Regions from separate parts of the Streptomyces sp. NPDC048560 genome, predicted to be linked through region 1. Evidence: riboswitches for the same ligand, from Rfam matches in the RefSeq annotation. Region 1 holds a riboswitch; each other region holds the start of a gene.
The links. Region 1 has a riboswitch for cyclic di-AMP ahead of AB0C82_RS29680 (transglycosylase SLT domain-containing protein). Riboswitches for the same ligand answer to the same signal wherever they lie in the genome.
Positions count from the first base shown of each region.

Region 2: it holds a riboswitch for cyclic di-AMP, as region 1 does, so the genes downstream of both, AB0C82_RS26570 (C40 family peptidase) here and AB0C82_RS29680 (transglycosylase SLT domain-containing protein) in region 1, are expected to answer to the same signal.
Region 3: it holds a riboswitch for cyclic di-AMP, as region 1 does, so the genes downstream of both, AB0C82_RS11165 (LysM peptidoglycan-binding domain-containing M23 family metallopeptidase) here and AB0C82_RS29680 (transglycosylase SLT domain-containing protein) in region 1, are expected to answer to the same signal.

Region 1 is NZ_JBEZIJ010000012.1:246,483-250,241, reverse strand. It holds gene AB0C82_RS29690 (PepSY domain-containing protein) at 1-540, shown strand, start outside; gene AB0C82_RS29685 (GNAT family N-acetyltransferase) at 646-1,146, opposite strand; gene AB0C82_RS29680 (transglycosylase SLT domain-containing protein) at 1,251-2,099, opposite strand; cyclic di-AMP (ydaO/yuaA leader) riboswitch at 2,104-2,290, opposite strand; gene AB0C82_RS29675 (hypothetical protein) at 2,374-2,538, shown strand; gene AB0C82_RS29670 (DUF5988 family protein) at 3,098-3,304, opposite strand; gene AB0C82_RS29665 (bifunctional GNAT family N-acetyltransferase/ATP-binding protein) at 3,403-3,759, opposite strand, start outside.
Region 2 is NZ_JBEZIJ010000010.1:282,577-286,335, forward strand. It holds gene AB0C82_RS26555 (ATP-binding protein) at 1-139, shown strand, start outside; gene AB0C82_RS26560 (LysR family transcriptional regulator) at 327-1,241, opposite strand; gene AB0C82_RS26565 (LysE family translocator) at 1,314-1,955, shown strand; gene AB0C82_RS26570 (C40 family peptidase) at 1,973-2,443, opposite strand; cyclic di-AMP (ydaO/yuaA leader) riboswitch at 2,447-2,630, opposite strand; gene AB0C82_RS26575 (hypothetical protein) at 3,001-3,309, opposite strand; gene AB0C82_RS26580 (ATP-dependent Clp protease proteolytic subunit) at 3,317-3,759, opposite strand, start outside.
Region 3 is NZ_JBEZIJ010000003.1:276,777-280,535, forward strand. It holds gene AB0C82_RS11150 (XRE family transcriptional regulator) at 1-112, shown strand, start outside; gene AB0C82_RS11155 (DUF6126 family protein) at 159-332, shown strand; gene AB0C82_RS11160 (tyrosine-protein phosphatase) at 346-1,158, opposite strand; cyclic di-AMP (ydaO/yuaA leader) riboswitch at 1,769-1,940, shown strand; gene AB0C82_RS11165 (LysM peptidoglycan-binding domain-containing M23 family metallopeptidase) at 1,945-2,925, shown strand; gene AB0C82_RS11170 (SGNH/GDSL hydrolase family protein) at 3,157-3,759, shown strand, end outside.

The DNA.
Region 1 (3,759 bases):
AAGCTGGTCGAGCTCGACCTGGAGGGCCTGGACGACGACACCGACCGGCGTACCGACGCGAGCGAGAGTCCCTCGCCGACGGGGACCGCCAGCCCCGCCGGGACGGCGAGTCCGACCGGCAGTCCGACCGGCGTGGCCACTCCTGGCGGAACCGCCTCCCCGAGCGGCAGCCCCAGCCCGAGTGGCACCGGCCCGCAGTGGGTCGCCGAGGTCGTGGAGACGGACGGCGCCGCGCACACCATCCGCATCGACGGGGTCTCCGGCAAGGTGATCGAGTCGGAGCCCGACGCCGACCAGGACGCCGCCGACAAGAGCCAGATGGCCGACTGGATCGCCGAGGCCAAGCAGACGCCCGCGCAGGCGGCCAAGGTGGCGACGGACAAGAAGAAGGGGACTGTCACGTCGATGGGCCTGGACACGAACGACGACGACACCCTGGTGTGGGCGGTCGATGTCGTGGCCAAGGACTGGAACAAGACCGAATTCGAGGTCGACGCGGTCAGCGGCTCGATCGTCCGCGAGGAGACCGTCCGCGACTGACGCCGACATCGGGCGGCGCAGCCCTGCCCGCGGCGGTGGCGGGCCGGCCCCGGCTCGCCACCGCCCCCTTACGTGGGCCACGCGCTGCTCCCCAGGACCGTCGGGTCAGGGGAGCAGCGCCTGTGGGTCCAGCGGCCGTTCGTAGGACAGCCCCGGGTGGCCGTCGAGCACGGTCTCACCGGTGCGCACGAAACCGGTGCGGGTCAGCACGGCCTGGGAGCGGGCGTTGTCCAGGGTCGTCGAGGCCCGCAGCGCCGTCAGGCCGTAGTCGGTGGCGGCCAGGACGCATATGCGGTGGACCGCGGTCGTGGCCAGGCCCCGCCCGGCTGCCTTCTCCGCGATGCGGTACCCGAGGTCGGCGGAACCGTCCGCGACGTCCACCAGGTTCACCCGGCCCAGCACCTCGCCGTCCGCACCCACCAGCACGTGGAAGTAGCACAGCCCCTCGGCCTGTTCGGCCAGGAGGCTGCTGTGCCGTGCGTCGAACCGTGCGAAGTAGTCGTCGCCGCGGTCCGGGACCGAGGCGGCGAAGTAGGCGCGGTTCTCCTGCTCGAAGGCGAACAGGGCTGCGGCGTGATCGGGGCGCAGGAGCTGGAGTTCGGGCATGGGGGCGAGTCTTCCACGGCCTGTGCACACGCGGAACTGCCGGGTGGTGAGGGCCCGTCGGACCCTCACCACCCGGCAGTGACACCGCGGCCGAGGCCAGGGGATCAGTACGCGCCGAAGACGTTGTCGATGGAGCCGTACCTGTCGGCGGCGTAGTTGCACGCCGCGGTGATGTTGGCGACCGGGTCGAAGCTGTCCATCGACGTGCCGGGCACGTGGTACGCCTGGAACGTCGGGTCGATCACCTGAAGGAGGCCCTTGGACGGGGTGCCCGCAGCTGCGTTCGAGTCCCAGTTGTTGACGACCTGCGGGTTGCCCGAGGACTCACGCATGATGTTGCGGTGGATGCCCTCGTAGGTGCCGGGGATGCCGTTCGCTGCCATGACGGCCAGCGACTCCTTGATCCAGCCGTCGAGGTCGTTCGTGTACGTCGCGGGCGCGGCGGCCGGGGCGGCTGCCGGAGCGGCGGCGGGAGCGGCGGCCTTCTTCGCGACGGGAGCGCTCGACCGCTCCGAGCGGTCGGCGCGGTCGGCGCGGTCGGCCGTCGCGGTGCGCTCGGACGAACCCGAGGCCTTGGCCTTCGACTTGGCGCCGATCGCCAGCTCGAGGCCCGGGCGAATAAGCCCGGGATTGTCGCCGACGGCCTTCTTGTTGTCCTTGTACAGCCGCTGCCAGCCGCCGTCCAGGGAATGCCCGTCGGCGATCTTGTACAGGGAATCACCCTTGACGACGGAATAGGTGGTGATTCCGGCCTTCTGCGCGGTGATTGCCTTGGCGGGGGCGGCCGCCGATACACCCGCCCTTTCGGCGGTGACGGACTGTGCCGGTGCGGCGGACGCGGTGGTGGCGCCGATCACCGGAAGTGCGAGAACGGCTCCGCCTGCGGTTACGGCGACGAGGCCACGGGACAGCGGGCTGCGCTTGGTACGGCGGTGCTTACCCATCGTGGGCATGGTGAATTCCTCTCCGGTGCCTACGAGGTGAGCTGTCGGGTTCAGGCTGGAGATGCCTGGCCGCAGGTGACTGCGACTTAACCCCGAGCCGTTCCGCATAACGGATCGGCGACTTACCTGGGTCCCCCGCTCCTGCCGGGCGTGAGTGGTCTGGGTTTCCGGACAGCGGCAGGATTCGGCGTTCCATCCGGATTGAGGGTGACCGTAGGCGAGAAATGCCGAAAGGGACAAGTCCCGAATTCCGGATCACAATTCATTTGCAAGATCGAAAAACATGATCGTGAATGGATTCACCCGAACCGCGAAGCCAACTCTCTTCTCGCGCAAGGGATCCGCGGTGCATGTCGGGAATCTGCCGATCGTGGACGTGACGCTGGCCACTGAGTCCGAAAAGGGCGATTTGCGCGAAGGTGATACCGGTGCGGTTCGGGTGAAATGAATGCTATGGGTTATAGAAGATTATTGCTTCAAAAGTCCGTATTGGGATTATTTAGTCATATGTGTACGGCTCGGGTGCCCGGGGTAGGGCCGGAGCGATCCTCCGTACGGCGGCAGCGGCAGGCATCGAGGACGTCGACAGGCGATCGAGCGCTTCCGCCGGGACCGTGACATGGCGGCCGAGCGGCACACGGACGCCCGGGACCGGCTGCGTACCTGCATCGCGTCCGGCATGGCAGCCGGCCCGCAGGACCAGCCGCCACGGCTTCTCTTCGAGTGCTGGCCCCGCACCCTGCGCGACCCGAAGGCCGCCGGCCTGGACAGCGTCCTGACGGAACGCCAGATCGGCGTGTACCAGGGGATCCTGGTGCTCGGTGAGACTCAGGGGCACTTCGCGCTGTCGGACATCGCGCACACGAGTCGGACTTCGTGGCGATGGAGGACGGGTATCAGATGGACGTGCCGGCGGGCCGCCGCTCACGACCGGAGGTCGTCAGTGCGCTGCGCTCGTATGCGCGGGCCGCGACGGGGTGCGTACCGGGGGAGCGGGGCGCGGGCTTCTAGCCGGGTACTTCCGTGCGCTCCCACCATTCGTAGACCGGCAACGGGCCCTCCGTCGTTTCCTTCCGGCGGTCCGTCGCCCTGAAGTGCTCGTACCCGCCCCGGAACGGGATCTTGACGTCGAGCCCGGACTCGGTGACGGGGACGATCCGCTCGGGGAGATCCCCGGGGCCGCCTTCGAGGGCGGCTTTCGTTACGTTGGCCATGGGGAAAGTCTGCCCGGAGCGCTGCCCGCCTCCGCCGTGACGCGCCGACGTCACGGCATCGCGCGGGAGGGCGGAGCGACGGGCGGCCGCGCATCCGTTCAGGTCCGGGCGTGAGTGGTGATGTCGGCGGTGAACTCCGCGATGACCGCGGGGGTGACCGTCGGCCGGCACTGGCTGAGCGCGGCGAGATAGTCGTCGGTGTCCGCGCCGGCCTCGGCCACATCGCGTTCGAAGGCGGCCTGGGCGGCGGTGCGTGCCGCGTGCTCGATATCTGCCGGGGTGAAGAGCTCGCTCGCCGCGACCAGCGCGTCCACGTCGACGTCGTCCCGCCGTGCCGAATGCCGGGACCAGATCGCCGCCCGCGCCGCCACGTCCGGGGTGCCGATCGGGACCAGGTAGTCGAAGCGACCCGGACGGAGGAAGGCCGGGTCCAGTGAGCGGATGGAGTTGGTGGC
Region 2 (3,759 bases), on a different contig from region 1:
GCAGGACAACGGACGCGGCATGGTCATCATCCGTTGTCTGGCCAAGGAGTGCGGCGGGCGGCTCACGATCAGCCCCACCGCCGACGGGGGCAAGACGGTCTCGATCGCGCTTCCCTGGACCGCACCGGTCCAGAGCTGACCTCGGGCGAAACGGTCCGTCAGCACGCCCTGGCGGCACGTCCGTAGGGGTTCCGGGCGACGCAGTGGCGCCCCGCCCGCACGGGTCCGTCCTCGCGCCGTCGCGGCTCGGACGAAAAGGGCGTCGTCACGACGCGGATGCACGGGGTCCGTTCCCCTCCGTCGCGGCCCGGCCGAAGCGGTCGTCGTCACGCCGGTGCGGCGCGGCCGAAGCCGCTGCGCAGCAGAGCCGTGAGGGTCGCTGCCGCCGCCGTCGCACGGTCGCCCCGATGAACGACCGAAATGGTCCGCCGGAAACCGGCGGGGTCGAGCCGCCGCACCGCGAGTGGCGTCGGAGACATCGCGGCGACCATCTCCGGCACCACGGCCGCGCCGAGGCCGGCGCTCACCAGCGCACACACCAGTGCGTAGCCGGGGGACTCGCAGACCACGGCCGGGGTCGCCCCCGCCTCGGCCAGGGCGCTCTCCACCCCGCGCCGGGGCGGATGCGTCGGCGCACTGCTGATCAGGGGACGGCCGGCGAGCTCGGTGACCGGCAGCCGCCCCGTGCCCTCCGAGAGGACCTGCCCGACGGCGGTGACCAGCACGAGCTCTTCGACCAGCAGCGGCTCGACGACCACCCCCGCGGGTGGCGGATCGGCGACCGCCGGTTCGTACGCGTGGGTCAGCGCCAGATCGACCTCCCCCGCGGCGACGGCGGCGACCCCGTCGGGCGGCTCCAGGTCGGTGACGGTCAGCTCGACGTCCGGATGGGCGCGCCGGAACGCGCTCAGCACCGGAGGCAGCAGATGGATCCCGGCCGTGGTGAAGGTGGCGACGCGCAGCCGGCCGCCCGACAGCCCGGCGAGCCTCGCCAGCTCGTGCCGGGCCTGGTCCATCTCGTCCAGCACCCGCCTGGCCCGGCCGGCCAGCAGTTCCCCGGCCGCCGTGAGCCGTGCTCCGCGGTGGTGGCGCACCAACAGCTCCGCGCCCGCTTCCCGCTCCAGTTTCGCCAGCTGCTGGGAGAGCGCCGGGGCCGTGTATCCGAGGCGGGCCGCGGCGCGCGTGATCGACCCGGACTCGGCGACCGCCACCAGCGCCGACAGGCGCGTCGGGTCGTACATTAAGCGTTCCTTTTGGCAGACCCAGGAGATTGCAAGTACATGCTAAAGGCCCGTCCGGTCCATGGTGTACCCATGGATGCACAACTGCTGGCCTTCACCGGGGTGGCCGCCGCGATGGTGGCGCTGCCGGGTGCCGACTTCACCGTGGTCGTACGCAATGCCCTGGACTCGCGCCGGGCCGGGGTGGCCGCAGCGGTGGGCGTCGCCGCAGGGTTGCTCGTCCACACCGCGCTCGCCGTGGCGGGCCTCGCCGCCGTGCTGGTGACGATGCCCGTGCTCTTCCGCACCGTCCAGCTGCTCGGCGGCGCGTACGTGCTCTACCTCGGACTCAGCGCGCTGTACGCGCTGCGGCGGCCCCCGGCGGGGGCCGGGGCGGACGCGGACGCGGCACCTGGAAGGGCGGCCGAAGCACTCGGGCCCTCGTTGCGGCAGGGTTTCCTGACCAACGCCCTGAATCCCAAGGCGCCGGTGCTCTTCCTCAGCCTGCTGCCCCAGTTCGTGCCGGACGGGCAGCCGCCGCTGCCGAGGACGCTGCTGCTCGCCGCGGTCGTGGTGCTGCTGGCGCTGATCTGGTTCCCGGCCGTGGCCCTGCTCGTGGACCGGCTCGGCCGGTGGCTGCGCCGGCCGCGTACCGCCAGGGCGATCGAGGGCGGCAGCGGCGCGGCGCTCACCGCGCTCGGGCTCGTGCTGGTGGGCGGCCCCCTGCTGCACTGAGGCAGCGGGGGCGCCGGTCATCGCACCCGCCCGTACCAGACGCTCTTGGACCAGATCCGCTCCAGGCGCACGACGGACCCGGACTTCGGGGAGTGCCAGATCCGGCCGTGGCCGGCGTAGATGCCCACGTGGTAGACGCTCCGGCCGAAATGGAAGAAGACCAGATCGCCGCGCTGTCGCTGCGACGAGGCGATGTGCCGGGTCTTGTTGTACTGCTGCTGAGCCGTGCGGGGGAGCTTCTTGCCCACCCTCTTGAACGCGTACAGCGTGAGCCCCGAACAGTCGAAACGGCGGGGGCCGGCGGCGCCGTACTTGTAGGGCGAGCCCTTCTTCGAGGCGGCGATGCTGAGCGCCTTCGTCGAGTGGGTCGCGGCCTCGGCGTCGTTCACGACGCCCGGGGCCAGCATGGTGGTGCCGATCGCGAGAGTGAGGACCGAGGCCGTACCGGCCCGGGCGAGAAGTGACGGGACATGAACCTGCGCAGACATGCGCAACCCTTCGTCAGCCGCCTGTGAAGGATGACCTGTCGGGTTCGGGCTGGCGAAGTTGCCCGGCCGCACGCGGCGGCTTCACCCCGAGGGACGGCCGGTTTCCCGGTCGGCCCGTTGTGCTCGGGTCCTCCACTCCTGCCGATCCACTCCTGTCGACCAGTCATCCGGACAGCGGCAGGACTCGGCGTCCGCCCGGACCGCCCCGCCGCGGTGGCGGGGGCTTGTCGTCCCAGGGATCTTGACTCACCCGGTGCCTGTTTTCCGAGCTGAAACGGTGTTATGTGAGGCTCGTCACGACTGATCCATTCGGGTGGACAGGGTGGATTCGAGACGGGTGACGGAGTGCCCGACCGGCCTCGTACCAGCGGCGGAGCGCTGAATTCCGCTCACAGTCCAGGCAGGTTGCGCAAGTTGAGCCGTCCCTCGTGAGAGTGACGGCCTACGCCGAACGAGCGAGGCAATTCGGTCTGGGCACCGGGCGTGTCGCACGGTGTCGCCGCAGGGCGCTCGGGAAGTCCTGGAGGAGGCCGGAAGGCGGGTGGCTCAGCGATTGATCAACTCGTGCCGACGGGGGGCACGGTGACGCGCGCGGCGCGGCGTTCCCCGTCGAGCACCCGCAGCGCCCGCGCCAGGGTGCCCGCGTGGATCTGCGTCTCGCCCCGTTCGTGCATGGAGGCGAGGGCGTCCCGCAGCGCTGCCGCCCGGGACGCCAGTGCCTGCGCCGCCCGGAGGGCGCTGTAGGTGTCACTGCCGCGGGCCGGGTTGATCCGGCCCACCTGGTCGAGCACTTCCAGGTAGCAGTCGATGAACTCCCCCTCGGCACGGGTCAGTGCGGGGAGCGGCGGGAACTCCGGTGGGCGCATGGGCGGTTCACCTCGCGGTGTGCGGCGGCTGGGACGGGCTGCGGTTCTCCATGACGTGGTCCACCACCCCGTACGCCTTGGCGGCCGCGGCGTCGAGGAAGGTGTCCCGGTCGAGGTCGGCGCCGACCTGCTCCACGGACCGGCCGGTGTGCCGGACCAGCATCCGCGTGAGCATCTCGCGCTCACGCATCAACTCCCGTGCCTCGATCTCCAGATCGGACGGCTGCCCCCGCACCGGCTCGGGCAGGGAGGGCTGCTGGATGACTACCCGGGCGCCGGGCAGGGCATGTCGCCGGCCCGGGGCGCCGGCCGCGAGCAGGACGGCCGCGGAGGAGCCGGCCTGGCCGAGGCAGAAGGTCTCCACCTCGCAGGTGAGGTACTGCATCGTGTCGTAGATCGCGGCCATGGCGGTGAACGCTCCGCCGGGCGAGTTGATGTACAGCGAGATCG
Region 3 (3,759 bases), on a different contig from region 1:
GCACCGGATCGCCGCCGCCGAGCGCGGCGGCGCCGAGCTGCTCTTCCTCCACACACTGCTGCAGAGCCCGGCCGCCGAGCTCTGTCTGGGCAGCGGGCTCCACCGCCGCTGATCCCCGGCTCCTGACGGGCCCGCCCTCACACCGAAAGAGGACTGTCATGACCGATTCGGAACACTACGATCCCCTCAGCCCGAGGTCCCGCAAGGGCTACGAGACGCAGGAGCGGAAGTTCCCGCGCGGCGTCGTGATCCGGCTGATCGCCTACCTGGTCGCCGGGCACGTCTTCGCGGCCTTCCTCTACGTGCTGTTCGAGGTGGCGGGCAAGGGCTGAGACGGGGGAGCGGTCACGCCTCCTCGGTGAGGCGCTCCCGCAGCCGCGCACGCGTCTCGGGGGAGAGCTTCAGCCCTTCGCCGAGGTAGCGCTCGGTACCGCCCCAGACCTCCTCGATGGTGCTGAAGGCGGCGGCCAGATATTCGGCGCGCGCGCCGAAGAGCGGGTTCAGGAGCTCCATGACCTCGTCGGACATACCGACCGCCGAGGTGTCGCTGCGCTTCACCTTGTACCGGCGGTGGGCGTCGTTCGACATCAGGTAGTCCGCCTCGATGGCCTCGCGCTCCACACCGACGGCGAGCAGCGACACCGCTATCGAGAGCCCGGCCCGGTCCTTGCCCGCGGCGCAGTGCATCAGGGCCGGGACGCTGTCCTCGGCCAGGGCGTGCAGCACCCGGCTGTGCTCAGCGGTGCGGTCCTTGATGATCGAGCGGTACGAGGCGATCATCCGGTCCGCCCCCTTGCCGTCCGCGAGGATCGAGCGCAGCTGCTGGATGTTGCCGTCGCGGACGAGCCGCCAGAACTCGGCGCCGTCGGCCGGGTCCGAGAGCGGGATGTTGACGTTGCGTACGCCTGCCAGCTCCACGTCGTGGCCGTCGAGCCTGTGGTCGGCGGCGTTGCGGAAGTCGAAGATCGTGTGCAGCCCGAGCTTGTCGAGGAACACCGTGTCCTGCTCGGTGGCCTGCGCCAGGTGACCACTGCGGTAGAGCCGCCCGAACCGCACCCGCCGGCCGTCCGTGGTCGGCAGGCCCCCGACGTCACGGAAGTTGCGGACACCGGTCAGCTCGGTGTGCGACGGGGGGACCTGCGGCAGCTGCTGCGTCACGCTGACTCCTGGAGTGTCTGGCGTCGGCGCTGCTCGCCGACGAGGGCACGGATGTGACGATACGACATTGATTCCTCAGGCAATCATCTTGCCCCGGAGCTCTCCGTTCCGTCCGGCTCGCGCGCCCCGAGAAGTGGCAATGTAGTGATTTGCCCGAATTTGAGGGCCAGGGTGATCGGGGTGGACGCGAGAGGCGGAGCTCGCCGCTCGGCGGAGTTGCCGAAAGCCACCCGTCGTACGTCACGAACCCCGACTCGCGGCCGCGTCCGGGGGTCCGCACCGGGCTCCTGGGTGAGCCGGGCGCCAAGGTGCCGAGGCTCCGTGGCCCTCCAGGATCCGGTCATGTCCGTATTGCTGCATTTAGCAGAACATGCCCTGCTTATGGGGGAGATGGCGGACGACTGGTGAGCGGGATCATATCCGTGACGGTGTGTGGCGGCCCGGCCGACGGCTATTCCTTTCGCCGCATGGAATGCCAAGATCCGTAATCCACGGAGTGTGACCGGAAATCCGTGCCGGAATTGAATCGCGCATTCCGGTAGGTCGGACATGGCTTGTTAGGGCCGTCCTTACTCGCTTACGGTCACCGTCAATCCGGACGGACCGCCTAATCCTGCCGCCGCCCGGAATCCGCATCCACTCACGTGTGGCAGGAGCGGGGGACCCAGGTAAGCCGCCGTCCCGGAGGAATCCGGAACGGCTCGGGGTGAAGTCGCGACAGTGCGACCGGGCATCTCCAGCCCGAACCCGACAGCTCACCTCGTAGGCGCCGGAGAGGAATGCCCCATGCCCGCAAAGGGTAAGCACCGTCGTACCAAGTCCAGCCCGATCGCCCGTGGCATCCTCGCCGCAGGCGCCGGCGGCGCCGTCCTCGCCCTTCCGCTGATCGGCGCCACCGGAGCGAACGCGGCGGAGCAGGCCGCCCCCGCCAAGAAGGTCTCCGCCGCCTCGGTCGCAGCCGCGCACACCGCGCCCGTCGCCGTGTCCAAGGCAGCCCCGAAGACCTACTCCGTGGTCGCCGGCGACTATCTGTCGAAGATCGCCGCCGAGCAGAAGATCAAGGGCGGCTGGCAGAAGCTGTACGAGGACAACCGAGAGGTCGTCGGCAAGAACCCGAGCCTGATCTTCCCGGGCACCGAACTCACCCTGGGTGCCAAGGCGTCCGGTCCGGCCAAGGCCGCTCCTTCGAAGGCTCCCGCCCCCGAGGCCGCCGAGCCGAAGGCCGCGGCCCCCGCGTCCGCGGCCCCCGAGACCGCCGCCCCGAAGGCGGAAACGCCCTCCGACCCGGCCCCCGCCGCCGCCGATTCGGCCACCTCCACGGACACCGGCGCCTCCGCCGGTGCCTCGGAGAGCAGCAGCTCCGGCTGGGCGGCCCCCGTGGCCGACGCGACCGTCACCACGCCGTACCGGGCCTCCGGCTCCATGTGGTCCAGTGGCTACCACACCGGTGCGGACTTCCAGGCCGCCTCCGGCACCAGCGTCCGGGCCATCGGCCCCGGCACCGTCGTTTCGGCCGGCTGGAGCGGTGCGTACGGCAACGAGGTCGTCATCAAGCACGAGGACGGCATGTACTCCCAGTACGCCCACCAGACCTCGCTCGACGTCTCGGTCGGCGACACGGTGACGGGCGGCCAGCAGATCGGCCTCTCCGGTTCCACCGGCAACTCCAGCGGCCCGCACCTCCACTTCGAGGTCCGCACCGGCCCGAGCTACGGCTCGGACGTCGACCCGGTCTCGTACCTGCGTCAGCACGGCGTCTCCATCTGAGACGAGCGGCAGTGAGGAAGGGCGGTGCGCGGCGGCGCACCGCCCTTCCTCGTGTTCCCGCCGGGGCATCGGTTCCCGCCACTTATTCCGGCTTTACCAAAAACTGACCGGGTGGTTTATCTCACCACCCGTCAACCCCTTATTACGGTCGCGTAGGTCACATTGGCGGGTGCAGGATATGCGCTTGTGGCAGACGATTCGAAACTCAGTCAGCGTGGTCTTCAGGGCGTCATCGGCGTCAAGGGCGTCATAGGGTCGTACGCGGCGATCGGCGACAGCTTCACCGAGGGCGTCGGCGACCCCGGACCCGACGGGACCTTCGTCGGCTGGGCGGACCGCTTCGCGGTGCTGCTGGCGGATCAGCTCCCGGACCCCCACGCGGCCACGGGGCTCACCGCTTCCCGGCACGGCGATTTCCGGTACGCGAATCTCGCGGTACGCGGCCGGCTCCTCGACCAGATCGTCGAGGAACAGGTCCCGCGGGCCAAGGAGCTGGCGCCCGACCTCGTGAGCTTCTGCGCGGGCGGCAACGACATCCTGCGGCCGGGCAGCGACCCCGACGACGTGGCCGAGCGTCTGGAGCGCGCCGTCGCCGAACTCGCCGGAGCTGTCGGCACCGTCATGATCACCACCGGCTTCGACCCCCGCCACATGCCGGTGCTGCGGCACCTCAGGGGCAAGATCGCCACCTACACCGCCCATGTGCGCTCCATCGCCGACCGCTACGACTGCCCGGTCCTGGACCTGTGGTCGCTGCGGTCCGTGCAGGACCGCAGGGCCTGGGACGACGACCGGCTGCACCTGTCGCCCGAGGGACACACCAGGGTCGCGCTG